4 regions of the Rhizobium sp. BK008 genome follow, and region 1 is predicted to be linked to each of the others. Evidence: predicted binding sites of a transcription regulator. Region 1 holds the regulator's gene; each other region holds the start of a gene.
The links. The regulator LexA, encoded in region 1, represses DNA repair genes until DNA is damaged. The targets are predictions, from matches to a motif close to TGTTCNNNNTGTGTTCNG.

Region 1 (6,015 bases):
CTCTTGTAGACGAGGCCGATGCCGAGCTTTCCGCAAAGCTCCTTCAGCGTGCCGGCCACCATGAAGGCGTGGTCGCGGCTCTCCATCTGGCAAGGGCCGGCAATCAGCGACAGGCGGCCGGTGTTGGAAAAGGTGACCTGGCCCTGGCCCTCGCCGATCTTGACTTGGGAATTCGTATCTGTGCTCATCGTGTTTCCTCGAAGGCGAAAAGCGTGCCCTGCCCGGGCGCGGGCTTCACCAGAATGCGATTGTTCTTGCGCGTATATGTCACCCCGTTAGCAGCCAAATGCGCTTCTGTCACGGCAAGATCGGCGACAGCGAAGAGAATCGCCCGGCCGCGCAGGCCGCGGTCGGCGTATGGGACAGCGACCTCGAAATAGGCCTCCAAACCCTCCGGCGTCATCAGGCTGATTTTCACATTCGACGCCGCGATCTTGACGCCGAAACCGGTGTTCTCGACTGCCGATTGCGCGCTGGCAAGACTGACGAAGGCGGCGAAGGCAGCCGCATCGGGCGCGCAAAGCACCACCTCGGCAATGCCGGTGACGCCATTGGCATGCGCCTCCAGCGCGCCGCGGTCGGCCGGCAGCGGATTGACGCGCTCGACGGTGAAGAGAAAGAGATCGGGCGCGCGCAGGTCGCCGGCAAAGGCCAGCCTGAAGCCGGCAATGCTCTCAGAACCATCCGGCATCGTCATCGGCCGGCTGAACGCCAGCATCTCGCCGGCGCTCGCTCCGTCGCCGACGAAATTCCGATGATCGATATCGGCATCCTCGCTGCCGAAGGCCACCGCCGAAAGCCCTTCCTCGCCGCAGCGGAATCGGAAGGCGCGGTTGCGGGCGGTGAAGACATTGCCTTGCCGCGCCGATGCTTCACTTTCCCTAACGCTCGCAATCCCGAGCGGCTCCAGATAGGTCTTATCGGCAAAAAAGACGCAGGCATTCTCCGTTCCGAAGGGATGACGCGCATCGGCGGCAACGGTAAAGCCCAGCTTGCCGAGCCTCTCGCGCGCCAGATCGATATTGACGACCGGCAGCACGACATGATCCAGCGGGCGTGGTTTGGCGGAATGCTCGTTCATGGTATCCCCTCTCCTCACACGGCAGAGATGTGCGACAGTGCCGCGCAAGGCAAGACTTGTCGGCCAATCCGGCGAATGAAAATAAAAATCTCAACGAGTTGGCGCCAAGTTTTACGGAAATTTAGCTACTTGCGGAACACATATGGAACATATAGTGTCTGTTCTGGATTTGTTTCAATCACGAGGTCACAACGTCGATGCTCACGCGCAAACAACAGGAGCTTCTCCTCTTCATTCATGAGCGCATGAAGGAATCCGGCGTTCCGCCGTCTTTCGACGAAATGAAGGACGCCCTGGATCTCGCTTCGAAGTCCGGGATTCACCGGCTGATTACTGCGCTCGAGGAGCGTGGCTTCATTCGCCGCCTACCGAACCGGGCCCGCGCACTCGAGGTCATCAAGCTTCCGGAGGCCTATAGCCCCAGCATCCAGCCCCGGCGCGGCTTTTCGCCGAGCGTCATTGAGGGCAGCCTGGGCAAGCCCCAGCCGGTCGCCACTCCCGCTCCTGCAAAACCCGTCGCCGACAATGGCAACTCAGTCTCCGTGCCGGTCATGGGCCGGATCGCCGCCGGCGTTCCGATCTCGGCAATCCAGAACAACACCCACGACATCGTCGTTCCGGCCGATATGCTCGGCTCCGGTGAACACTACGCGCTGGAGGTCAAGGGTGATTCGATGATCGACGCCGGCATTTTCGACGGCGACACCGTGATCATCCGCAATGGCAGCACCGCAAGCCCTGGCGACATCGTCGTTGCTCTCGTCGACGACGAAGAAGCGACGCTCAAACGCTTCCGCCGCAAGGGCGCCTCGATCGCGCTGGAAGCGGCCAACCCGGCTTACGAGACCCGGATCTTCGGGCCAGACCGCGTCAAGGTGCAGGGCAAACTCGTCGGCCTTATTCGCCGCTATCACTGACACCCTGCAGGCCGGTTTCGACAAAGCTGTTGCTGCGCCAGTCATAGGCGCGATGGCGGATCCATGGCCGCCACAGATCATCGAATGCGGTTGTGACCTCCATGCCGGCCTCCGCGAACCGCAGCTCGACGGAACCGGTCCGGCGCAACGTCTCGCCGGTGAAGAGCGTCGCGCCTGAGCGGCAGCTGTTGAAACGCAGGCGGACCGACGTTACCACGATATCGGCCGCATCGCAGGCCGGAGCGAGATAGGCGGCATTGTCGATGACGGCGACCACATGACCGTTGCCAAGCCTTGATATGCACCAGGCCTTCTTGACGCAGGAAAAGCGGTTTGCGTCACCGCCGGCTGCAGCCGCCCGCATCGCCGCCCTCGCTTCGTTCTGCTGATCGCGGGAGAGCTTGACGCGGCGGTCCTCTCCCGCTGGCGGGACAGCAGGACCATCCAGCATCTTCGGCGGGTCATGCGCCGGCAGGACCAGCGCGCGCTGCCATTGGTCGAAGATGAAATCCGGCGGGTTTTCACGGTTGGAGGCCATTGCCGCCGCCTCGACGACCGCGACGAGACTGCCATCTTCCGAAATCACCAGATCCGGCGGCCGGGGAACCGGCAGAAGCAGCAGGATGAGCGTTGCGACTGACATGATCGACGTGCCCATATGGCGCAGCCGAGTGCGGAGCAGCGTCAGCAGCAGGAAGCCTGCCACGGCGACCGCGAAATACCAGGCGGGCAAGCGGCCGATGCCGATGTCGCCACCCCAGCCGGACACGGTCTTGGCGACGGCGATCACCAGATCGAGGCCGAATCCGACAATCTTCCAAGGCAAAACGTCCAGACCGAAAGGCATGAGCAGCATCGCCAGCAACCCGGCCGGCATGATGATGAAGGAGATGATCGGCATCGTCGCGAGGTTTGCCGGCAGGCCGTAGGCGGTCAGGCGATGAAAATGCTCGATCGAAAACAGTGCGGTGGAGAAACCGCCGATCAGCGAGGTCAGGAAGACACCGCCGAAGAACCCCGCAACCGCGACGAAAGGCCTGACGATCGGCAGCTTCAGGAAGGCATTCTCGCGGACGCGCCGATCCTTCCACAGCTGATAGCCCGACACGAGCGCCAAGGTTGCGGCAAAGGACATCTGGAAGCTCGGCCCCAGGACTTCGGAGGGCGAAATGACGAGGATGACGAGCGCGGAGAGAGCGACATTGCGCAGGCTGATCGACGGCCGGTCAAAGAAGACGGCAATCAGCATGATGGCCATCATGATGAAGGCGCGTTCGGCCGAGACCGCGAAGCCGGAGATCAGGAAATAGGCCGTGACGGCGATGAGCGCGCCGGCGGCGGCGATCTTCTTCGTCGGATAGGCCTGGGCGACGCCGGGAAAGAGGCTGAGCAGCATCCGGAAGCCGACGAAGAAGATGCCGGCCGACAGCGCCATGTTGAGTCCTGAGATGGCGATGATATGCGCCAGACCGGACTGGCGCAGCGCCTCCGTGGTCGCATTCGAGATGGCGCGCCGTTCGTCCGTCACCAGAGCAGCGGCAAAAGCGCCGGTGTCGCCGGGCAGAATCGATCGGATGCGGTCGCCGATGCCGCTGCGCAGCCGGTAAAGCCATTCGAGCAGGGCTTCCGCCGTCGATCTGGCAGCCTGCGGGCCTGCCTGCAAATCGACTTTCGTCGGCGCGCCGTAGAAGAAACCATTGGCGCCGATGCCATCGAAATGGGCCCCGAAAGAGAAGTCGTTGAGCTCTGGAAGTGCTGGGCCTGACGGTGGTGTCAGCCGAGCCCTGCCGGTGATGATGTCACCGATCTCGAAAGGCGCGTCGGCGCCGCGGGCGATCGCGGTTATCCGTTCCGGCGGCCGCTTCACCTGCGGCGCCTCGGTGCCGGTGACGGCCAGAATGTAGCGCCACCGGCCGCGACCATCGCCTTCGCGCCGTTCGACACGGCCGGTCACCGTCGTCGTCACGGCGGAGTCGAGGATCACGGTCGAAGCCCGCCAGCTTTCGAACTCCGCCGAGACCATGCCACCGGCCATAAGTGCAAGCGCCAGCAGGACGGTCCGCAATGCCGCCCGCATACGGCTGGCGATCAGAACCGCGGTCGTAAGCACCAACAGGCAGAGCAGCGGTGCAATGACCGGAAAATCCGATGCTCCAAGAAACCAGAAGACTGATCCGGCGCCGAGGAAGACCGGCGAGAATAGCAGCAGGCGGCCATGATCCGCCTCCTCGCCCAGCATGCGCCTGCCGGCACGCAGCGATTGCGAGGCCAAAGCCGGCAGGCGATGGCGCAACGGTGTCGCCGACTGCGTCCTTGCCGGCCGCGACACCACGGCAGGGGGAGAAAAACCGGAGGTATCGGCAAGGCCGGCGCCTGCTTCCGGCCGCAATTCGACTGTCGTCAATTCCTGCATCCGCCGCCCAAGCTCACCCGCCAAGGCGGCCAGAATGCAACCTCCCATCAAATCCGGCAAGAATAATCGATTGAAATATGAGGGAAAATCGCGAGTGCCAAAAGACCAGTCGAATCATCAGCTTCCGATATGCACGCGGCTCATCGCTGCAGTGCCTAAAAGGTGATACCGCAATGCACAAAATGCCGTCACGGTAACTTGGCATTAGCTTCGCGATCATATAGCTATCGGTGAGGACGCTTAACCCCTATGGCGCTTTTAAGGCGCCACCGCCATTTCGGAGGATCAGCATGACGGATCAAAGCGCTACAATAAAAATCGGTGACAAATCTGTCGACCTTGCCGTCAAGAGCGGCACGATCGGCCCGAGCGTCATCGATATCGGTGCCCTCTACAAGAACACGGCTTCCTTCACGTACGATCCGGGTTTTACCTCGACCGCATCCTGTGAATCGAAAATCACCTACATCGACGGCGACGAAGGTGTTCTGCTGCATCGCGGCTATCCGATCGAGCAGCTCGCCGAGCATGGCGACTTCCTGGAAGTCTGCTACCTGCTTCTCTACGGCGAACTGCCGACCACCGCGCAGAAGAAGGATTTCGATTATCGCGTCACGCACCACACCATGGTGCATGAGCAGATGAGCCGCTTCTTCACCGGCTTCCGCCGCGATGCGCATCCGATGGCCGTCATGTGCGGCTGCGTCGGCGCGCTGTCGGCCTTCTATCACGACTCCACGGACATCACCGATCCGCACCAGCGCATGGTCGCCAGCCTGCGTATGATCGCGAAGATGCCGACGCTCGCCGCCATGGCCTACAAATACCATATCGGCCAGCCCTTCGTTTATCCGAAGAACGACCTCGACTATGCGTCGAACTTCCTGCGCATGTGCTTTGCCGTGCCTTGCGAGGAATATGTGGTCAATCCGGTGCTTGCTCGCGCCATGGACCGCATCTTCATCCTGCATGCCGATCACGAGCAGAACGCTTCGACCTCGACCGTCCGTCTCGCCGGTTCGTCGGGCGCCAACCCGTTCGCCTGCATCGCGGCCGGCATCGCCTGCCTCTGGGGGCCTGCACATGGCGGCGCCAACGAAGCAGCGCTCAACATGCTGAACGAAATCGGCACAGTCGACCACATCCCGGAATATATCGCCCGCGCCAAGGACAAGAACGACCCGTTCCGCCTGATGGGCTTCGGCCACCGCGTCTACAAGAACTATGATCCGCGCGCCAAGATCATGCAGAAGACGACGCATGAAGTGCTGGGCGAACTCGGCATCAAGGACGACCCGTTGCTCGAAGTGGCGATGGAGCTGGAGCGCATCGCGCTCACCGACGAATATTTCATCGAGAAGAAGCTCTATCCGAATATCGACTTCTATTCCGGCATCACTCTGAAGGCGCTGGGCTTCCCCACGACCATGTTCACCGTGCTCTTCGCGCTCGCCCGCACCGTCGGCTGGATCGCACAGTGGAACGAGATGATCGAGGATCCGGAACAGCGCATCGGCCGTCCGCGCCAGCTCTATGTCGGCGAACCCAAGCGCGACTATATCCCGGTTTCGAAGCGCTGATCGCTTCAAAGCCTAAAAGAAAAC
Region 2 (6,015 bases), 980 kb from region 1:
TTTGGCGTATTGATGATGCGCTCGAAGGCGAGGTCATCGGAGGCTTGAGCGACCAGGCGGAAATAGGCCATGGCATCGCGGATTTCCAGGCGCTCGTAGAAGCGCGGGCCGCCGATGACGCGGTAATTGAGGCCGAGGGTGACGAAGCGGTCTTCGAATTCGCGCATCTGGAAGGAGGCGCGTACAAGGATCGCCATGTCGTTCAGCAGATGCTTGCTGCGCTGGAGCTGCTCGATCTCCTCACCGATGGCGCGGGCTTCCTCCTCCGAATCCCAGGAGGCGTGGACCTGAACCTTGACGTCGTCCGGATCGGAGCGGTCGGTGAACAGCGTCTTGCCGAGCCGGCCTTCATTATGGGCGATCAGATGCGCCGCGGCGCCGAGAATATGTTCGGTCGAGCGGTAATTGCGCTCGAGCTTGATCACCTTGGCGCCGGGGAAATCCTTCTCGAAGCGCAGGATATTGTCGACCTCCGCGCCGCGCCAGCCATAGATCGACTGATCGTCGTCGCCGACGCAGCAGACATTCTGCGGCTCGCCCTTGGCGCGCTGGGCGAGGAGCCTCAACCACATATACTGGGCGGTGTTGGTGTCCTGGTACTCGTCGACCAGGATATAGCGGAAGCGGCCGTGATATTCCTTCAGGAGATCCGGATTCTTGCGGAAGATCGCGATCGGATGCATCAGCAGATCGCCGAAGTCGCAGGCGTTCAGCGTCGTCAGGCGATTCTGATAGGCAAAATAGAGATCGCGGCCGCGGCCATTGGCAAAGGCGCGGGCGTCGCCCTCGGGAATATCGGCAGGCCCGAGGCCTTTATTCTTCCAGGTGTCGATCATGCCGGCGAACTGCTTGGCCGGCCAGCGCTTGTCGTCGAGGCCTTCGGCCTGGATCAGCTGCTTGATCAGGCGGACGACGTCGTCGGTATCGAGAATGGTGAAATCGGAGCGCAGGCCGACGAGTTCGCCGTGGCGGCGCAGCAGCTTGACGCCGATCGAGTGGAAGGTGCCGAGCCAGGGCATGCCTTCGACGGCGCCGCCGACGAGCAGCGCAATGCGCTCCTTCATCTCGCGGGCGGCCTTGTTGGTGAAGGTGACGGCGAGGATCTGCGAGGGGAAGGCGCGGCCGGTGTTGAGAATATGGGCAATGCGGGTGGTGAGCACCCGTGTCTTGCCGGTGCCGGCGCCGGCGAGCACGAGGACCGGGCCCTCCAACGTTTCGACGGCATCTGTCTGCTCAGGATTCAGCCCGGCGAGATAATCCGGCCGCTTGCCGCCGTCGCGGGCCGCCATGGCGCGCGCGGCGAGGCCTCCAGCTGCAATGCTCCCTGTTGCAGGCGCCTTTCCCAACGAAGCCTGAGGCGGCTGCGGCTTGCGCGCCATCTCGCCCGGCTCTTCATCAAAGAAGGGAATATCGTCGAAACTATTGCTCATGGCGCGTAATGTAGTGATTCGGGAAGGAAAGACCAGAAAAGATGTTCTGCTTTCATTCCCAAGTGGCCGCTATCCCAAGCGGGATGCTCTGGGCACTAAGGGCGCCGCGAGCGCGGCTGCGATCGCCATGCCGGCGAACCGGGCGAAAAAATTCAGATCGCAGCCTGTCGGAAGCGATGCCGGCGCGACGTCCTTGAAGCATCGGGCTTCGATCATCGGACGGGGTCCGGATCAATACTCGTCAACAAGGAGGCCGTTTCATGCCGAAGGTCGTTTCAAATCTCTGGTTCGCCGAGCAAGCGCGCGAAGCCGTCGAATTCTACACATCCGTTATCCCCGACTCCCGGATCGGCCGCATCACTATATTGCCGGCGGAAACGCCGAGCGGGCCTCCCGGCAGCGTCGAGCTGATCGAGTTCACGCTCGGCGACCAGGCCTTCCTGGCGATGAAAGCCGGGCCGCTCGATAGCTTCAACCATTCCTTCTCGATCGCGATTCTCCTGGAAAGCCAGGCCGAGATCGATCGGATATGGGAGGCATTCCTCGCCAATGGCGGCACGCCGGAGGCCTGCGGCTGGCTGAAGGATCGCTGGGGCCTTTCCTGGCAGATCGTGCCGCGCATGCTTTCCGAGATGGTCGCCGATAGCGACCGCGAGCGGGCGAGGCGGGTGACCGAGGTGATGCTCGGCATGATCAAGATCGATATCGCCGCGCTGGAAAAGGCGTTCAACGGCTGAGTCGCGCCGGTGGCATATCGTTACGAAAAACGGGCGCATGGCTGTGATGCGCCCGTCTTTATCATGTCAGGCGCGGATGGGTATGCGCTGTCCAGCATCGACTTTGCGCAGATTGGCTGCCAAGCGTCGATTTTTCCAGGGCTCGAATCACGGGCGACATTGCACACCCTTTTCATCTTTCTGTCACGTCGCGAAATGTGCTGATACCGCAAAAGCCCTTTTCTCAACTACAATAAGAAACAGTTTCGTAGAGTAAAAAAATAACCGGTGCATGCACGTTTTTGTGCATTGCCAGAAACAGCCGGTGAGCGTGGAATATACCTGCGAAACTATTGATTCTTAGGAATGTCGTGGCCATCTCCTTTGGTATGACGACCTAGAGCCTGTGGCAGTAACCTTGAATGGAGGGCCCATGCTGAGCGAATCCGTATTTGATGCGTTCACCCGCAGTTATGATGCGCGCCGCGAGACCGATATGTCGATCGCGGAGTATCTCGACCTTTGTAAAAAAGAACCGCTTGCCTATGCCAATGCGACCGAGCGGCTGCTCGCCGCGATAGGTGAGCCGCAGATGGTCGATACCGCCAGGGACGCGCGCCTCGGCCGGATTTTCATGAACCGGACCATCCGGATCTATCCCGCCTTTGCCGGCTTCCACGGCATGGAAGAGACAATCGAACGCATCGTTTCCTTCTTCCGGCACGCAGCCCAGGGGCTCGAAGAGCGCAAGCAGATCCTCTATCTGCTCGGCCCGGTCGGCGGCGGCAAGTCGTCGCTGGCGGAGCGGCTGAAGCTGCTGATGGAGGTTCATCCGATCTACGTGCTGAAGGCCGGTGACGAGATCAGCCCCGTTTTCGAAAGTCCGCTCAACCTCTTCGACCCGGACACGATGGGATCGCTCCTGCAGGAGCAATACGGCATTCCCCTGCGTCGCCTGAACGGACTGATGAGCCCGTGGTGCCTGAAGCGACTCGACGATTTCGGCGGCGATATCTCCCGCTTCCGCGTCGTCAGAGTACAGCCTTCGCGGCTGCGCCAGATCGCCATCGCCAAGACCGAGCCTGGAGACGAGAACAATCAGGATATCTCGTCGCTGGTCGGCAAGGTCGATATCCGCAAGCTGGAGACCTATTCCCAGAACGATCCCGATGCCTACAGCTATTCGGGCGGCCTCAACCGCGCCAATCAGGGCGTGCTCGAATTCGTCGAGATGTTCAAGGCGCCGATCAAGATGCTGCATCCGCTGCTGACGGCGACGCAGGAGGGGAACTATATCGGCTCCGAGAATATCGGCGCCATACCCTTCTCCGGCATCGTTCTTGCGCATTCGAACGAGGCGGAATGGCAGACCTTCAAGGCCAACAAGAACAACGAAGCGTTCATCGACCGTATTTGCGTCATCAAGGTGCCCTATTGTCTGCGCGTGACGGAAGAGCAGAAGATCTACGAGAAGCTGATCGAGGGATCCGAACTCGCCGATGCGCCATGCGCCCCGGCGACGCTCGAAATGCTGGCCCGCTTCTCCGTGCTTTCACGCCTGCGCAAGCATGAGAATTCGACGTATTTCTCGAAGATGCGCACCTACGACGGCGAAAGCCTGAAGGAGACGGATCCGCGCGCCCGCAGTGTCCAGGAATATCGGGATGCCGCCGGCATCGACGAGGGCATGGACGGCATATCGACCCGCTTCGCCTTCAAAGTGCTCGCCTCCACCTTCAACCACGACACCACGGATATCGGCGCCGATCCGGTTCATCTGATGTATGTGCTGGAGCAGTCGATCCGCCGCGAGCAGTTCTCCGACGATGTCGAGAAGCGCTATCTGGAATTCATCAAGGCCGATCTTGCGCCGCGTTACGCAGAGTTCATTGGAAATGAAATCCAGAAGGCCTATCTTGAATCCTATGCGGACTACGGACAGAACCTGTTCGACCGCTACGTGGACTATGCCGATGCCTGGATCGAAGATGTGGACTTCAAGGATCCCGATACTGGCCAGCTTCTCGACCGCGAGCTCCTCAACCAGGAACTGACGAAGATCGAAAAGCCGGCGGGAATCGCCAATCCGAAGGATTTCCGCAACGAAATCGTCAAGTTCTGCTTGAGATCGCGGGCAGCCAACGGCGGAAAGAATCCGTCATGGACGAGCTACGAGAAAATCCGGGAAGTCATCGAAAAGCGAATGTTCTCGCAAGTCGAAGATCTATTGCCGGTCATTTCCTTCGGATCGAAGAAGGATTCCGAAACGGAAAAGAAGCACAGCGAATTCGTCTCGCGCATGGCCGCGCGGGGTTACACCGAGAGGCAGGTTCGACGCCTTGTGGAATGGTACATGCGCGTCAAACAGGCAAGTTAATGCGGAGCCATTATGCACATTGTCGACCGGCGGCTGAATCCGCGCGGTAAAAGTCTGGAAAATCGGCAGCGGTTCCTTCGACGCATGAAGGGCGCCGTGCAGCAGGCGGTCAAACGTTCTCTGCAAAACCGCAACATTCGCGATGTGCTCGACGGCGGGGAGATCAGCCTGCCGATCGATGGGATGGCCGAACCGAACTTGCGAAGGGGCGACGGCGGCATCCGCGATCATATCCTGCCTGGAAACAGGGCCTTCGTCGAAGGCGACATTCTTCCGCGCCCGCCGGGGAGCAGGGGCGGAAAACCCAAGGATGCGGGCGAAGGCGACGGCGAGGACGGCTTCCGTTTCGTGCTGACGCGCGAAGAATTCCTCGATGTGTTCCTGGACGATCTGGAACTGCCCGACCTTGCCAAGCGGCGCCTGGCTGAAACCGAGGAGGAAACGCCCTTCCGTGCCGGCTATTCCGTGTCGGGATCGCCGTCCAACATCGCCGTCGGCCGCACGACCAGGCTCGCGATGATGCGCCGTGTCGCGCTTGGCCGTCCGCGCCGCGAAGAAATCGAAGCCCTGCAGCGGCAGATCGAGGAATGCGAGGACGACGAGAGCCGCCTGACGCTTGAGGCAAAACTCAAATCCCTGACGGAAAAAAGCCGGCGCATTCCCTATATCGATCCGCTCGACGTGCGGTATCGCCGCTTCGAAAACGAGCCGAAGCCTGTGGCGAAGGCCGTCATGTTCTGCCTGATGGACGTCTCCGGCTCGATGTCGGAACACATGAAGGACCTGGCGAAGCGGTTCTACCTGCTGCTCTACCTCTTCCTGTCGAAGCGTTACAAGAAAGTGGAGATCGTCTTCATCCGCCATACCGACAAGGCCGAGGAAGTCGACGAGGAAACCTTCTTCTATGGCCCGGCAACGGGCGGCACGCTGGTCTCCAGCGCGCTGGCGGCAATGCGGGCGATCATCACGGCGCGTTTCGATCCGGCAGAATGGAATATCTATGGCGCCCAGGCCTCGGATGGCGACAATGCCCATTCGGACGGGAACCTGAGCGGGCAGCTGCTGCGCGAGATTTTGCCGCTGTGCCAGTATTTCGCCTATATCGAGGTCGGTGAAGAGGGCGGCGACTCCTCGGTATCCCGCTCACCGCTTTGGATGCTCTATGACGGGATCCGTTCCGAGCTGCAGCCGCTTTCGATGCGCAAGGTCTGCCGGCGAAACGAAATATTCCCGGTTTTCCACGATCTCTTCCAGAAACGTGACGCACAGTCGAAGGTAACGCCATGACCATGACGATGAGGCCACGAGAGCGGCTATTGTTCGAGGGGGCCGACTGGGACTTTTCAACACTCCAGCGCATCCACGACGCCTGCGAGGACATCGCGCTTAACGAACTCGGCCTCGACGTCTATCCGAACCAGATCGAAGTCATCACCTCCGAGCAGATGCTGGATGCCTATTCCTCAACCGGCATGCCGCTCTTTTACCGCCA
Region 3 (6,015 bases), on a different contig from region 1:
TGTCGGCATGTGGGTGACGGATGACGGCCGTATCCGCCACGAACTTCTGCCCAATGGCCGTTACGACGAAGCCCGCGGAAACCGTGAAAGCGCCTACCGAGGACGTTACGAAGTCACCGGAAGGCACATCGAATACTGGGATGACACGGGCTTTACGGCCGACGGCGATTTCGTGGACGGCAATACCCTCCATCACGCCGGCATGGTGCTTCGCCGCAAATGACGCGCCGTCTGACAAGGAAACATCACAAGGAGTAAGGCCGCATTTACAGGCCGGAAAGGATGACGATCATGTCTTCCCCAACACCCATCTGGTTCATAACAGGCGCATCGTCCGGCCTCGGCCGGGCACTCGCCGAAGCCGTCCTCGCCCGAGGCTGGCGCGCCGCCATGACGGCGCGCAGACCCGAGACCCTGGCAGATCTCACGACAGAATACGGGGACCGTGCGCTTGCCCTTGCCCTCGATGTGACGGACAGCAACTCCGTCGCCGGCGCGGTTCGTAACGCCGAAACGCATTTCGGGGCGATCGACGTCCTGGTCAACAATGCCGGCTACGGCTACCTCTCGGCGATCGAAGAGGGCGAGGATGCCGAAATACGCGCCCAGTTCGAAACCAATGTCTTCGGATTGATCGATGTCACCAAGCAGGTTCTGCCGGGCATGCGTGCACGCCGGCAAGGGCATATCTTCAATGTCTCCTCGCTTGGCGGGCTCGTCGCGTTTGCGGCGACCGGCTACTACCACGCCACCAAGTTTGCGGTCGAAGCCCTGTCGGAATCGCTTTCGCATGAGGTCAAACCGCTTGGCATCGATGTGACGATCCTCGAACCCGGCGCCTTCCGAACGGATTGGGCCGGCCGGTCGATGGTCGAATCCGCCACGATCATCGACGATTACGCCGAGACCGCAGGCAAGCGGCGCCAGGCCACCCGTTCGGTCTCCGGCAAGCAGCCGGGTGATCCCACCCGAGCCGCAACGGCAATCCTATCGGCATTCGAGGCGGACGAGCCGCCGCTTCGCCTCCTGCTCGGTGCACCCGCCCTGAAAATCGCCCGCGAACGGCTCGATGCGCTGCGCGCAAATTTCGACACCTGGGCGGAGACGACGCTCAGCGCCGATTTCCCAAGCTGACCGCCACGAAAACCTCAACCTGCAATGGAGCTTGAAATGTCTGATATCAAAGGAAAAGTCATTGCCATCACCGGGGCCAGCAGCGGCATCGGAGAGGCTACGGCCAGGGTGCTGGCTGCGGCCGGCGCGCATATCGTGATCGGCGCACGTCGTACCGATCGGCTGAAGGAACTTGCCGACGACATCGCCGCAAAGGGCGGGACGGTGCGCCTGCGACAGCTTGACGTCACCGACCGCTCGCAGGTGGAAGCCTTCGCAGGCTTTGCCAGATCCGAATTCGGACGGCTGGACGTGATCGTCAACAATGCCGGCGTCATGCCGCTCTCGCCGCTCGATGCCCTCAAGGTCGACGAATGGGACCGGATGGTCGACGTCAACATCAAGGGCGTTCTCTACGGCATTGCCGCAGCGCTTCCGATCATGAAAGCGCAGGGGTCGGGGCAGATCATCAACCTGTCTTCGATCGGGGGCCACAGCGTCTCTCCGACGGCTGCCGTCTATTGCGCGACGAAATTCGCGGTGCGGGCGATCTCGGACGGATTGCGACAGGAGACCGACCGCATCCGGGTGACCGTCATCTCTCCCGGCACAACGACATCGGAACTGGCCGAGACGATCACCGATCCGACCGCGCGGGATGCGATGAAGGCTTTCAGGGCGATCACGATCAGCCCCGAGGCGATCGCCAATTCGATCCTCTACGCCGTCAGCCAGCCTGATGACGTCGATGTCAGCGAGATCATCATCCGGCCGACAGCCAGCCCGCATTGAGCGGCTGAGATTGCTGCCAAAGCAATTCCCGCAAAAGTGTAGCGCGGTTTCGCGTCCGGAATTGCGGAAACGAAAAGCCTCCGCCGCCTAAAAACCCAGGGACTGCTGGGCGGGCGGCGGCGGTGCGAGATTGACGCCTTCGAGTTCCAGCATGCGGGCCTTCGATGTCGAACCGCCGGGCGCGGAGAAGCCGCCGATCTTGCCGCCGGCCGCAAGCACCCGGTGACAGGGGATGATCAGAGCGACCGGGTTTTTCGCCATCGCCTGGCCGACGTCGCGGGCGGCCTCGGGCCCGGCGCCAAGCTCCTTCGCCAGCGCGCCGTAAGTGGTCGTGCGGCCCCAGCCGACACGCCGTGCCGCCGCATAAATATCCCGGAAGAAGGCATCCTGGCCGGCAAGATCGAGTTCGACTCCGGAAAAATCCGTCTCCTCGCCCTGGAAATAGCGCTTCACGGCGGCAACCGTCTCTAGCACAGCTGGCGTCGGCGCGCCGGGTTCGGCATCCGGTAGGCGGCGCAGCAGCAGCCGTTCGGTCGCTTCCGCTGATTTGGTCGGCAGTTGGAAACGGGTGATGCCGGCATCGCTCCAGGCGATGCCGCAGAAACCGCCCGCGGTTTCGAAGATGAGATAGTGGTGCGTTGTCTCAGCCATGACAGCCTCCGCATGTTCGATTGCCTTCAAAATCGTATGAGACGGCCGCTGTTTCAACCCGTTTCTTGCGCGTACCGGGCTTTTCGAAAGTCCACTTCATCCGGCGCCGGGCAAGGGTTCGGATGAATTTAACGCCAAGCATATCGGGACATTATGTTCTCTTTTTGTTCTTGAGGTGCGGTCCTGTTGAGAATATCCTCCGTCGCGTTTTGGAAACGACGCGTCAGGTCATGACGACCGTGAGGGCCTATGAACCAGATTTCCCTCGATTTCGAGTGTGACAAGAATCGTCGCGAGCGGCCGAACGAAAGTTACACCGGCAGACACCGGCTTTTCTTCGCTCTCTGCCCTCCCGATGCCGTCGAACGGCAGGCGGCCGCGATCGCCGATGACCATGGCAAAGCTTTCTCTCTTTCCGCAAGACCACGCCTGACGACGCTGCACGTGACGATCATCGGCATCGATGACTATGAAGAATTACCGGAGGACGCGGTCTTTGCGGCGCGCCAGGCCGGCGCGACGGTGGAGAGCGCACCGATCACGATCACCTTCGACAGGATCATGAGTTTCAAGCGGGAGGGCAAGGCGCGGCCACTCGTGCTTTGCGGTGAAGGCGGACGAAAGCCGCTCACACGGCTGCATGTCCAACTCGGTGTCGGCATGCACAATGCCGGATTGCGGCACAATACAAGCCGGCATTTCACGCCACATATGACGCTGCTCTACGACCGCAAGGCCGTGCCGCCGACAAGCCTCGACAGACCGGTTTCATGGACGGCCGCCGAATTCCTGCTCGTCCACAGTGTTCTCGGAAAGACCGAACATCGGGTCATCGATCGCTGGCCGCTGCTCGGCTGCGGGCAATGATGGATCGCGGCTTGCGCTTGCCTGATTTCCGCGCATAAAGCTCTGAAGGCCTGTTCCGGCATTGACGCAAACGGGAGCGAAAGCGGCATGGACATTTCAGAGATCATCATCCCGGGCGATACGCCGGGAACGGAGTGGCGGCTGCCGGTGCTGCGCTTTACGGGCCACGATCCGGAGGCGCCCAAGACCTATATCCAGGCGGCCCTGCATGCCGGCGAGCTGCCTGGAACGGTGTTGCTGCATTTCCTCTGCGAGCGGCTGCGGCAGGCGGAAAGCCAGGGCGGGATCGCCGGCGATGTCACCATCGTGCCGCAGGCCAATCCGATCGGTGCGGCGCAGTCGCATTTCGGCGAATTGCAGGGCCGTTTCGACCTGGGCTCGCGCACCAATTTCAACCGGGATTTCCCGCTGATCTCCCTTGTCGATCGGGCCTCACTGATCGAGGACCTCGATGACACCCCGGCTACCGACAGATTGAAGCGGCAACTGCTGCATATGGCGCTCGGTGCCGACCTCGTGCTCGACCTGCATTGCGACGACGAATCCCTGCAATATGCCTACATCGACGAGGCCTTCTGGCCTGAGGCGGCCGATCTCGCCAGCGCGCTCGACATGGAGGCCGTGCTGCTTTCGGATGGCGAAAGCTCGGCCTTCGAGGAGGCCGTCGGCTTTGCATGGAAATATGAAGTCCCCGGCGAGCGCCGCTCCCGATTGCCCGGCAAACTCTCCGTCACCGTCGAACTGCGCGGCAAGCGCGACGTCGATCCGGTGCTGGCGAAAAAGGATGCGGACGGGCTCTGGCGCTTCCTGGAGGCACGGGGGATCGTCGGCGACAGGAAGCAAGCGTCAACGACGTTTTACGGGCCGGCCGTGCCGCTCGACAATGTCGAGATCATTCGCGCTGGAGAAGGTGGCGCCGTGCTCTTCCATCGCAATATCGGCGAGAGGGTTGCGGAAGGCGATCGTCTTGCGACGATCCTCACCCGGCCGGGGCAGCCGGGCGGCAGCATCGAGCTCACCGCGCCGCAGGACGGGCTGATCCTGACCCGAACCTCCGACCGGCTGGTGCGGCGGCGCGGCGACCTGATGAAGATCGCCTGCGAGAACCCAAGCCAGGCGTCGCGCAAGGCCGGGACGCTGGAAAATTGAGCGGGGTTTTGCCTGCGGTGACCATCGGCGCGCAGGGGATAAAACGTCGCACGGCGTTTGCGCCGGCCGGCCTGCATGTTATCTCGCTGTCATCACAGGGAGATCGATCGGGCATGGCCGTCACCATCTATGGCATCAAGAATTGCGACACGATGAAGAAGGCCCGCAGCTGGCTGGAAGAACATAGCGTCGCCTATGAGTTTCACGATTATAAGGCGCTCGGTATCGACCGTGCCCATCTCGAAGCCTGGATCGACAAGGCCGGCCTCGATACCGTGCTCAACCGCGCCGGCACCACCTTCCGCAAACTGCCCGATGCCGAGCGTGAGAACCTGACCCGGGAAAAGGCGATCGCCCTGATGCTCGACCAGCCGTCGATGATCAAGCGGCCGGTGCTGGAGGCTAGAGGCAAGCTGCTGGTCGGCTTCAAGCCGGAGATTTACGCCGGTACGTTCGGCGGCTGACAGACGGCTCGCTGAGCTCAGGGGGAGAGATGTCCAAGACCACGCGCGCGACACAGCTTCTTTCGCAGGCAGGTATCGCCTTCACGGTCCATGCCTATGATTACGATCCCAATGCCGAGCGCGTCGGGCTGCAGGCGGCCGAAGCGCTCGGCGAGGCGCCGCACCGGGTGCTGAAGACGCTGATGGCGGAGGTGGACGGCAAACCGGTCTGCGTCGTCGTACCGTCGGACCGCGAGGTCAGCATGAAGAAGCTCGCCAACGCCTTTCACGGCAAATCGGCCAACATGATGAAGCCCGCCGATGCCGAGCGGTTGACAGGTTATCATGTCGGCGGCATCAGCCCGTTCGGCCAGAAGAAGACGGTGCCGACGGCGATCGAGGAAGCCGCCCTTGCCGAGCCGCTGGTCTTCATCAATGGCGGGCAGCGCGGGCTGCAGGTGCGGATCGATCCGAAGGATGCGTTGACGGTGCTCAAGGCCGTCGCCGCGCCGCTGATTGCCTGATCAGAACAGGATGCCGATGCTCTGGCGATTGAAACTATAAGAAGCGGTCGAGCAGGCCGGCGATCGTCTTCGCCTCGCTTTCGGCAAGCCTGCAGCCGATATGGGTCTCGATCGATCTGGCATAGACGGCCCACATGCGCTCGCGAAGCTTTCGGCCGGCATCCGTCATCACCACCCAGCGGCCGCGGCCATCGCTGGCGAAGGTTTCGCGCCGGACCAGGCCCTCGCTTTCCAGCCGGTCGATCAGCCGGGAAAGATTATACTGCGCCAGCAAGGTCCGCTCCTCGATCTCGTAGGGGCGCAGCCTGCCGTCTTCCGAGCGCGCCAATTCCCACAGCACGTCGTACCAAGCAAGCGGCGGGAGGCCTGCCGCTTTCAGGTCGGCTTCAATCGCGCCAAGCAAGCGCTCGCGGGCGCGCATGATGCTCGTCCAGGCAGAAGTGACAGCTTCGCTCGGATTCGGCGTTTTTTCGGAC
Region 4 (6,015 bases), on a different contig from region 1:
AGGCGACCTATGTGCACCCCTTCGACCATCCGCTGCTGTGGGATGGCCATGCCACGCTGATCGACGAAGTGGTGGCGAAGGGTGCAAAATTCGATTGCGTCGTCACCAGCGTCGGTGGTGGCGGGCTGCTTGCCGGCATTGTCGCGGGGTTGCAGCGAAACGGGCTATCCGATGTGCCCGTCATCGCCGTCGAAACGGAAGGGGCGGCCTCGCTGAACGCCAGCCTCAAGGCGAATGAGCGTATCACCCTTCCCGCCATTACCTCGATTGCCACTTCGCTCGGGGCGCGGCAGGTGGCGCAGCATGTCTTCGACCTGCCGAAGCAGCATCCGATCGAAAGTATCGTCGTCAGCGACGCCGATGCCGTTGCCGCCTGCCTGAAATTCGCCGATGCGCAGCGCATTCTGGTCGAGCCGGCTTGCGGTGCCGCCCTTGCCGTTGCCGATGTGCATGCCGGGCTGCTTCAGCGCTTCGACAATCCGCTGATCGAAGTCTGCGGCGGCATCGGCGTATCGCTCGAAAAGCTCAGAGCTTGGAAAGAGAAGTTTCTCTGATCTGCGGCAATTCGGTACTGTAAAGAAAAAGCCGGGCGAAAGCCCGGCTTGATCGGCAATTATTGGATTGTGCTCAGGCCGCCCAAGGGTGCGAAGCGGCGTTCTTCTTTTCGAAACTGTCGATCGCCTTGCCCTTTTCGAGCGTCAGGCCGATATCGTCGAGGCCGTTCAGCAGGCAGTGGCGCTTGAACTCGTCGAGATCGAACTTGATCGAACCGCCATCGGGGCCGGTGATCTCGAGGCTCTCGAGGTCGACGGTCAGGATGGCGTTGGAGCCGCGCGAGGCGTCGTCCATCAGCTTGTCGAGATCGTCCTGGCTGACCTTGATCGGCAGGATGCCGTTCTTGAAGCAGTTGTTGTAGAAAATGTCGGCGAAGCTGGTCGAGATCACGCAGCGGATGCCGAAATCGAGAAGCGCCCAGGGCGCGTGCTCGCGCGACGAGCCGCAGCCGAAATTGTCGCCGGCAACGAGGATCTTGGCATCGCGATAGGCCGGCTTGTTGAGCACGAAATCCGGGTTTTCCGAGCCGTCCTCATTGTAGCGGGCTTCGGCGAAGAGGCCGGTGCCGAGGCCGGTGCGCTTGATCGTCTTCAGATAATCCTTCGGAATGATCATGTCGGTGTCGATGTTGACGACCGGCAGCGGCGCTGCAACGCCCGTGAGCTTCACGAATTTATCCATGATCCATGCTCCATTTCAGCAAATCTACTTTCTGAATTTGCATCTAGTCCAGTTTTTCGTCGAAATGAAGGAGAATCTTTCACAGATGGCGGCCACGCGACGTTTCGCGCGGCCTGCCGATTGCGCCGGTCCCCTTATTTGGACGGTGCGTTCAACCCCCAGAGGACGCCGAACGGATCACGAAGCTGGCCGTAGCGGTCGCCCCAGAACATCAGTTCGACCGGCATGACGACTTCGGCGCCGGCCGCAACCGCGCGATCCCACCAGAAATCGATATCGTCGATAACCAGCTGGATGGCGAAGCCTTCGTGGCCTTTGAAGGGATGGCCGTATTCGGGATAGGCATCCGACAGCATGAGGGAGCTGCCGTTGATGTAGAGATGCACATGCATCGTTCTGCCGTTTTCGTCGACCGGCACGCGATAGGCCTCTTCGGCGCCGAAAGCCTTCGTGTAGAATTCCGCAGCTTTCACCGCGCCATTGACCGTCAGATAGGGCAGCAGGCCATTCTTGACCGGCGGCATCTTGGTCGGGTTGCTCTCTGTCGCATCCATGCTTGTCCTCCATTCGTTTTTAGCGCCGGCTGAATGCCTGGCTGCTTCAAGGACGCAGCATGGAAGCGTGATCCGACAGTGTCGGCCGAAATTTTTCAGCGAACGAAATCTTCAGTGAAAAGGTGATCAGAGATCGATGATCGTGCCGCGGCCGTCGTTCCACACCCGCATCTCCGGCTTATTGTTGTTTGCCTTGGCACGGATCGGAGCGGGCTTCATCTTCATCGACAGCGCGCGCCCGACCATGAGTACGGTCAGGATGCCGCCGACAGCAAGCGTCACCGAAAAGGTGAGAAGCAGCATGGCCACGAAAACGGTGGCGCCGGCAAGCATGAGGAAGATGGAGCGAATGTTCTGCATGGTTAGAGACCTTTCTTCGGAAAGGAATGTGGTCCTTCTCTTTCCTCTCTGCAAGGCAAGCATGGCTTTTTGTTGTTCTGCTGGATGTTCTGGGGCAGGTTGCTTGCTTCGGCTGTCAAAGCTTGGCACTAATTCGCCATGAGCCGAAACCCCGTGACCCCTCGCCTGCGCCGTTCGGTGCTGAGCGTGCCTGCCATCAACCCCCGCGCCCTCGAAAAGACCCATGCGGTCGATTGCGATGCAGTGATCTTCGATCTCGAGGATTCGGTGGCGCCGGAAAAGAAGGCGGAAGCGCGGGAAAACCTGAGGCGCTTTTTTTCGGATCGGCCGCTCCAAGGCAAGGAGCGGATCATCCGTATCAACAGCCTGTCGTCCAATTTCGGCCTGGCCGATCTGAAGCTGGTGACGGCGCTTGGTCCCGATGCCGTTCTGCTGCCGAAGGTCGACGAGCCGCAGGATGTCACTGATATCAGCGACCTTCTCTCCGAGGCGGATGCGCCCGAAGATCTGCGCATCTGGGCGATGATCGAGACGCCGCGCGGCATCCTGAATGCGGCTGATATCGCCGAGGCCGGGCGCACGCCGGGCTCGCGGCTCGATTGTCTCGTCGTCGGGCTCAACGACCTGCGCAAGGAAACCGACGTGCTGCCGCAGCCGGGACGGAGCTATCTCGTGCCGTGGCTGATGCAGGTCGTCCTTGCGGTCAGCGCCTACGGGCTCGATGCGATCGACAGCGTCTTCAACGATTTCAGGGACGAGCAGGGTTTCGATGCCGAATGTCAGCAGGGCCGGGCCATGGGCTTTACCGGCAAGATGCTGATCCATCCCGCGCAGATCGAGCCCGCCAATCGCCATTTCGGCCCGGATCCGGCCGCGATTGCGGAAGCGGAGGCGATCATATCAGCCTTTGCCGATCCCGCTTCCGAGGGGCTGAACGTCATCAATGCAGGCGGTCGGATGATCGAGCGGCTGCATCTTGTCCAGGCGGAAAGTCTGGTTCATAAAGCCCGCCTGATCGCAGCCCGCCAGGCTGCAGCACGAAAGACGATGTGATGAAACTCTACCGCTTCCTGACCGGTCCCGACGATGCTTCCTTCTGCCACAAGGTTACCGCCGCCCTCAACAAGGGCTGGTCGCTGGAGGGCTCGCCGACCTATGCCTTCAATGCCGCAACCGGCGCGATGCAGTGCGGCCAGGCCGTCGTCAAACATGTCGAAGGCAAGGATTACGATCCTGAGATGAAGCTCTCCGAGCAGTAGCGCGTTCTGCCAAACGCGCGGTTTAGCGCTCGGCGGCTTCCTCGGCGCTGGCCTCGATCCGCTCCATGTCATCGTCGCTCAGCCCGAAATGATGGCCGATCTCGTGGATCAGGACATGGGTGATGATATCGCCGAGCGTCTCATCGTTCTCAGCCCAGTAATCGAGGATGGGGCGGCGGTAGAGGCGGATGCGGTTCGGCATCTCGCCGGTTTCCACCGTGAAACGTTCGGAAATGCCCCTGCCCTCGAAAAGGCCGAGCAGGTCGAAAGGGGTTTCCAGCGCCATGTCCTCGAAAACGTCGTCATCGGGGAAATCCTCGATCTCGATCGTGAGGTTGGTCGTCAGCTGGCGGAATTCATCCGGCAGATGGCTGTAGGCCTCCATTGCCAGCGACTCGAAGGTGCTGATCGTCGGCGCATGGCGGTCCCGCCAATCATCGCTCTGGTCTCTGCGGGCCATGAATATTCCTTCCTTTGCGGGCCCATATAGAACCTTTATCGCCGATTTTCGAGTGCGGAATCAAAGGCAGGAATAAATTCATAGAGAATGGCCGTTGACTCTTCATTAGCTCTCTGGAATCTATAAGAACATAACAGGAACAAGACGGATTGGAGAACGCCATGGCGCAGCACGCCCTGGCGCGCGAGCGGCTTTTTGCGCTCCGCGAAACCATCGCCAGATTGGAGGGAAAGCCCGCGCCGGCGCTTGCCGCGGCGGAACGGGAAGCCGTGGCGGAAGGACGCAAGGCCCGCCAGGAGCGCACTCTGCCGCCCCTGCCGTTTGGAATAGAGTTCCTCGATGGGGCACTGGAAGGCGGCCTGCCGCTCGATGCGATCACCGAATTCCGCTCGGCTCTGTCTCGCGATGCCGGTGCGGCAAGCGGGCTGGCTATGGCTGTTGCCGCACGGCTGCAGAAACAGGAAGCGGATGCCGGCAGGTTTCTGCCGTTGCTCTGGATCGGCGATGCAATCGGCACGCTGGAGGCCGGCCGTCCCTATGCCCCCGGACTTCGGGATTTCGGACTGAGCCCGGAGCGGTTTCTCCACGCCGCGCCACGCAAGCTGGACGAGGCGCTCTGGCTGGTGGAGGCGGCGGTGGAAAGCGCTGCCTTCTCGGCCGTCATCTTCGAAGTGCGAGGCAATCCCGCCCATTTCGGGCTGACCGAAAGCCGCAGGCTCAGTCTTCGGGCGCGGGCTGCCCGCCATCCACTCTTTCTCGTGCGCCAGGCCGGAGCGGAGGAGGCAAGCAGTGCGGCTTTCCGTCTGCATGTCGAACCGGCCCCGGCCGGTCTACGGCCGTTGCCGGACGGATCGAGGCTTTCCGGCAGCATCGGCAATCCGATTTTCCGTCTCACGCTGGAGAAGAGCCGCAATCCGGCTTCGCTCTCCTTTCTTCTGGAGTGGAATCCCCATGAACGCGAATTTCTCCCTGTCGCCGAACCAAACCTCGTTCGTCCTCCAGGCGAACAGTCAGCGCATTCTGGCGCTCAGCTTCCCGCATCTGCCAACGGACCGCATCGCCCGCAAACGATGGGGGCTCTCCTGGCGTTCGAAAGGGCGTCCTGAGACGCCGCCTATCGTCTGTTCCGGCAAGCTCAACAATGCCATTCGGCTGACGGCACTGGACGAGTTGGCCGAGAGGCTGGGGTTGAGGAAGGATTTGGGCGTTGCCGAAGCGCGCGCCATGTATCCAATGCTCGAGGTCGCGGAAGAGGATCCGGCGGCCGACCGCCGGCTGCTGGAGGCAATTGCCGACTGGTGCGACCGTTATACGCCGCTGGTGGCATTCGACAGCAAGGACGGTCTGTTTCTCGACATTAGCGGCTGCGCCCATCTGTTCGGCGGTGAAAAGGCGCTTCTTCGGGATGTGCTGTCGCGGCTTTTTCATATGGGGTTCGATGCACGGGGCGCGATTTCATCATCGCCCGGCCTTTCCTGGGCGGTGTCCCGCTTCGGGCAGAGTGGCGTGATCGAGGACGAAGAGGCGGAACATGTGCTGGTGTCCTTGCCGGTTACAGCCTTGCGGCTGGAAGGACAAACCGTCGATGCTCTGAAGAAGCTCGGCCTGAAATATATCGGCGATGTCATCGATGCGCCGCGAGCGCCGCTAACCCGCCGGTTCGGGCCGGAACTGCTTCTGCGTCTCGACCAGGCGCTGGGGCATGAAGAAGAGCCGGTCTCTCCCCGGCGTCCTGTCGCCAGCCTCTCGGCCGAAAGCCGGCTGATGGAGCCCATCGGGACGGAAGAGCAGATCCTTGCCGTCACCAGGCAGGTCGCCATGTCGCTGCAGCCGTCGCTGGAGGCGCGGGGGGCTGGCGGGCGGGTGTTCGAACTGGTCCTGTTCCGCGTCGACGGCAGGGTCTTTCGTATCTCCGTCGGCGCTTCGCAGCCGCTGCGCGAACCAAAGCTCATTGCCGGGCTTTTTTCCGAGCGATTGCAGGCGGTCTATGATGATCTCGATGCCGGCTATGGTTTCGAGATCCTGCGGTTGAATGTGTTGCGGCACGATTCCTTCAACGAAGCGCAGGGGGATTTCGAGGGCGATCGTCAGGGAGAGATCTCGCTTTCTGTTTTCGTCGACCGGGTGTCGGCCCGGCTTGGTGCGG

Region 2: a site for LexA is predicted at 1,473-1,490, ahead of FHT69_RS03080 (ATP-dependent helicase). Genes of this name have one in related genera too.
Region 3: a site for LexA is predicted at 2,711-2,728, ahead of FHT69_RS24355 (2'-5' RNA ligase family protein). Genes of this name have one in related genera too.
Region 4: a site for LexA is predicted at 3,994-4,011, ahead of FHT69_RS34305 (ImuA family protein). Genes of this name have one in related genera too.

What each region holds. Positions count from the first base shown of each region.
Region 1 covers NZ_JACIFK010000001.1:1,640,922-1,646,936, forward strand. The annotation lists gene kdsA (3-deoxy-8-phosphooctulonate synthase) at 1-188, opposite strand, end outside; gene FHT69_RS07960 (VOC family protein) at 185-1,081, opposite strand; gene lexA (transcriptional repressor LexA) at 1,279-1,998, shown strand; gene FHT69_RS07970 (ComEC/Rec2 family competence protein) at 1,979-4,411, opposite strand; gene gltA (citrate synthase) at 4,702-5,991, shown strand.
Region 2 covers NZ_JACIFK010000001.1:658,585-664,599, forward strand. The annotation lists gene FHT69_RS03080 (ATP-dependent helicase) at 1-1,430, opposite strand, end outside; gene FHT69_RS03085 (VOC family protein) at 1,691-2,167, shown strand; gene FHT69_RS03090 (PrkA family serine protein kinase) at 2,580-4,523, shown strand; gene FHT69_RS03095 (YeaH/YhbH family protein) at 4,536-5,810, shown strand; gene FHT69_RS03100 (SpoVR family protein) at 5,807-6,015, shown strand, end outside.
Region 3 covers NZ_JACIFK010000007.1:44,464-50,478, reverse strand. The annotation lists gene FHT69_RS24375 (Atu4866 domain-containing protein) at 1-223, shown strand, start outside; gene FHT69_RS24370 (oxidoreductase) at 283-1,134, shown strand; gene FHT69_RS24365 (SDR family oxidoreductase) at 1,171-1,905, shown strand; gene FHT69_RS24360 (methylated-DNA--[protein]-cysteine S-methyltransferase) at 1,993-2,556, opposite strand; gene FHT69_RS24355 (2'-5' RNA ligase family protein) at 2,806-3,423, shown strand; gene FHT69_RS24350 (succinylglutamate desuccinylase/aspartoacylase family protein) at 3,511-4,572, shown strand; gene FHT69_RS24345 (ArsC family reductase) at 4,686-5,036, shown strand; gene ybaK (Cys-tRNA(Pro) deacylase) at 5,066-5,539, shown strand; gene FHT69_RS24335 (MarR family winged helix-turn-helix transcriptional regulator) at 5,574-6,015, opposite strand, start outside.
Region 4 covers NZ_JACIFK010000005.1:111,018-117,032, forward strand. The annotation lists gene FHT69_RS20880 (pyridoxal-phosphate dependent enzyme) at 1-554, shown strand, start outside; gene leuD (3-isopropylmalate dehydratase small subunit) at 628-1,236, opposite strand; gene FHT69_RS20890 (VOC family protein) at 1,371-1,790, opposite strand; gene FHT69_RS20895 (hypothetical protein) at 1,917-2,150, opposite strand; gene FHT69_RS20900 (HpcH/HpaI aldolase/citrate lyase family protein) at 2,289-3,203, shown strand; gene FHT69_RS20905 (DUF1737 domain-containing protein) at 3,203-3,409, shown strand; gene FHT69_RS20910 (metallopeptidase family protein) at 3,432-3,869, opposite strand; gene FHT69_RS34305 (ImuA family protein) at 4,031-4,975, shown strand; gene FHT69_RS20920 (Y-family DNA polymerase) at 4,986-6,015, shown strand, end outside.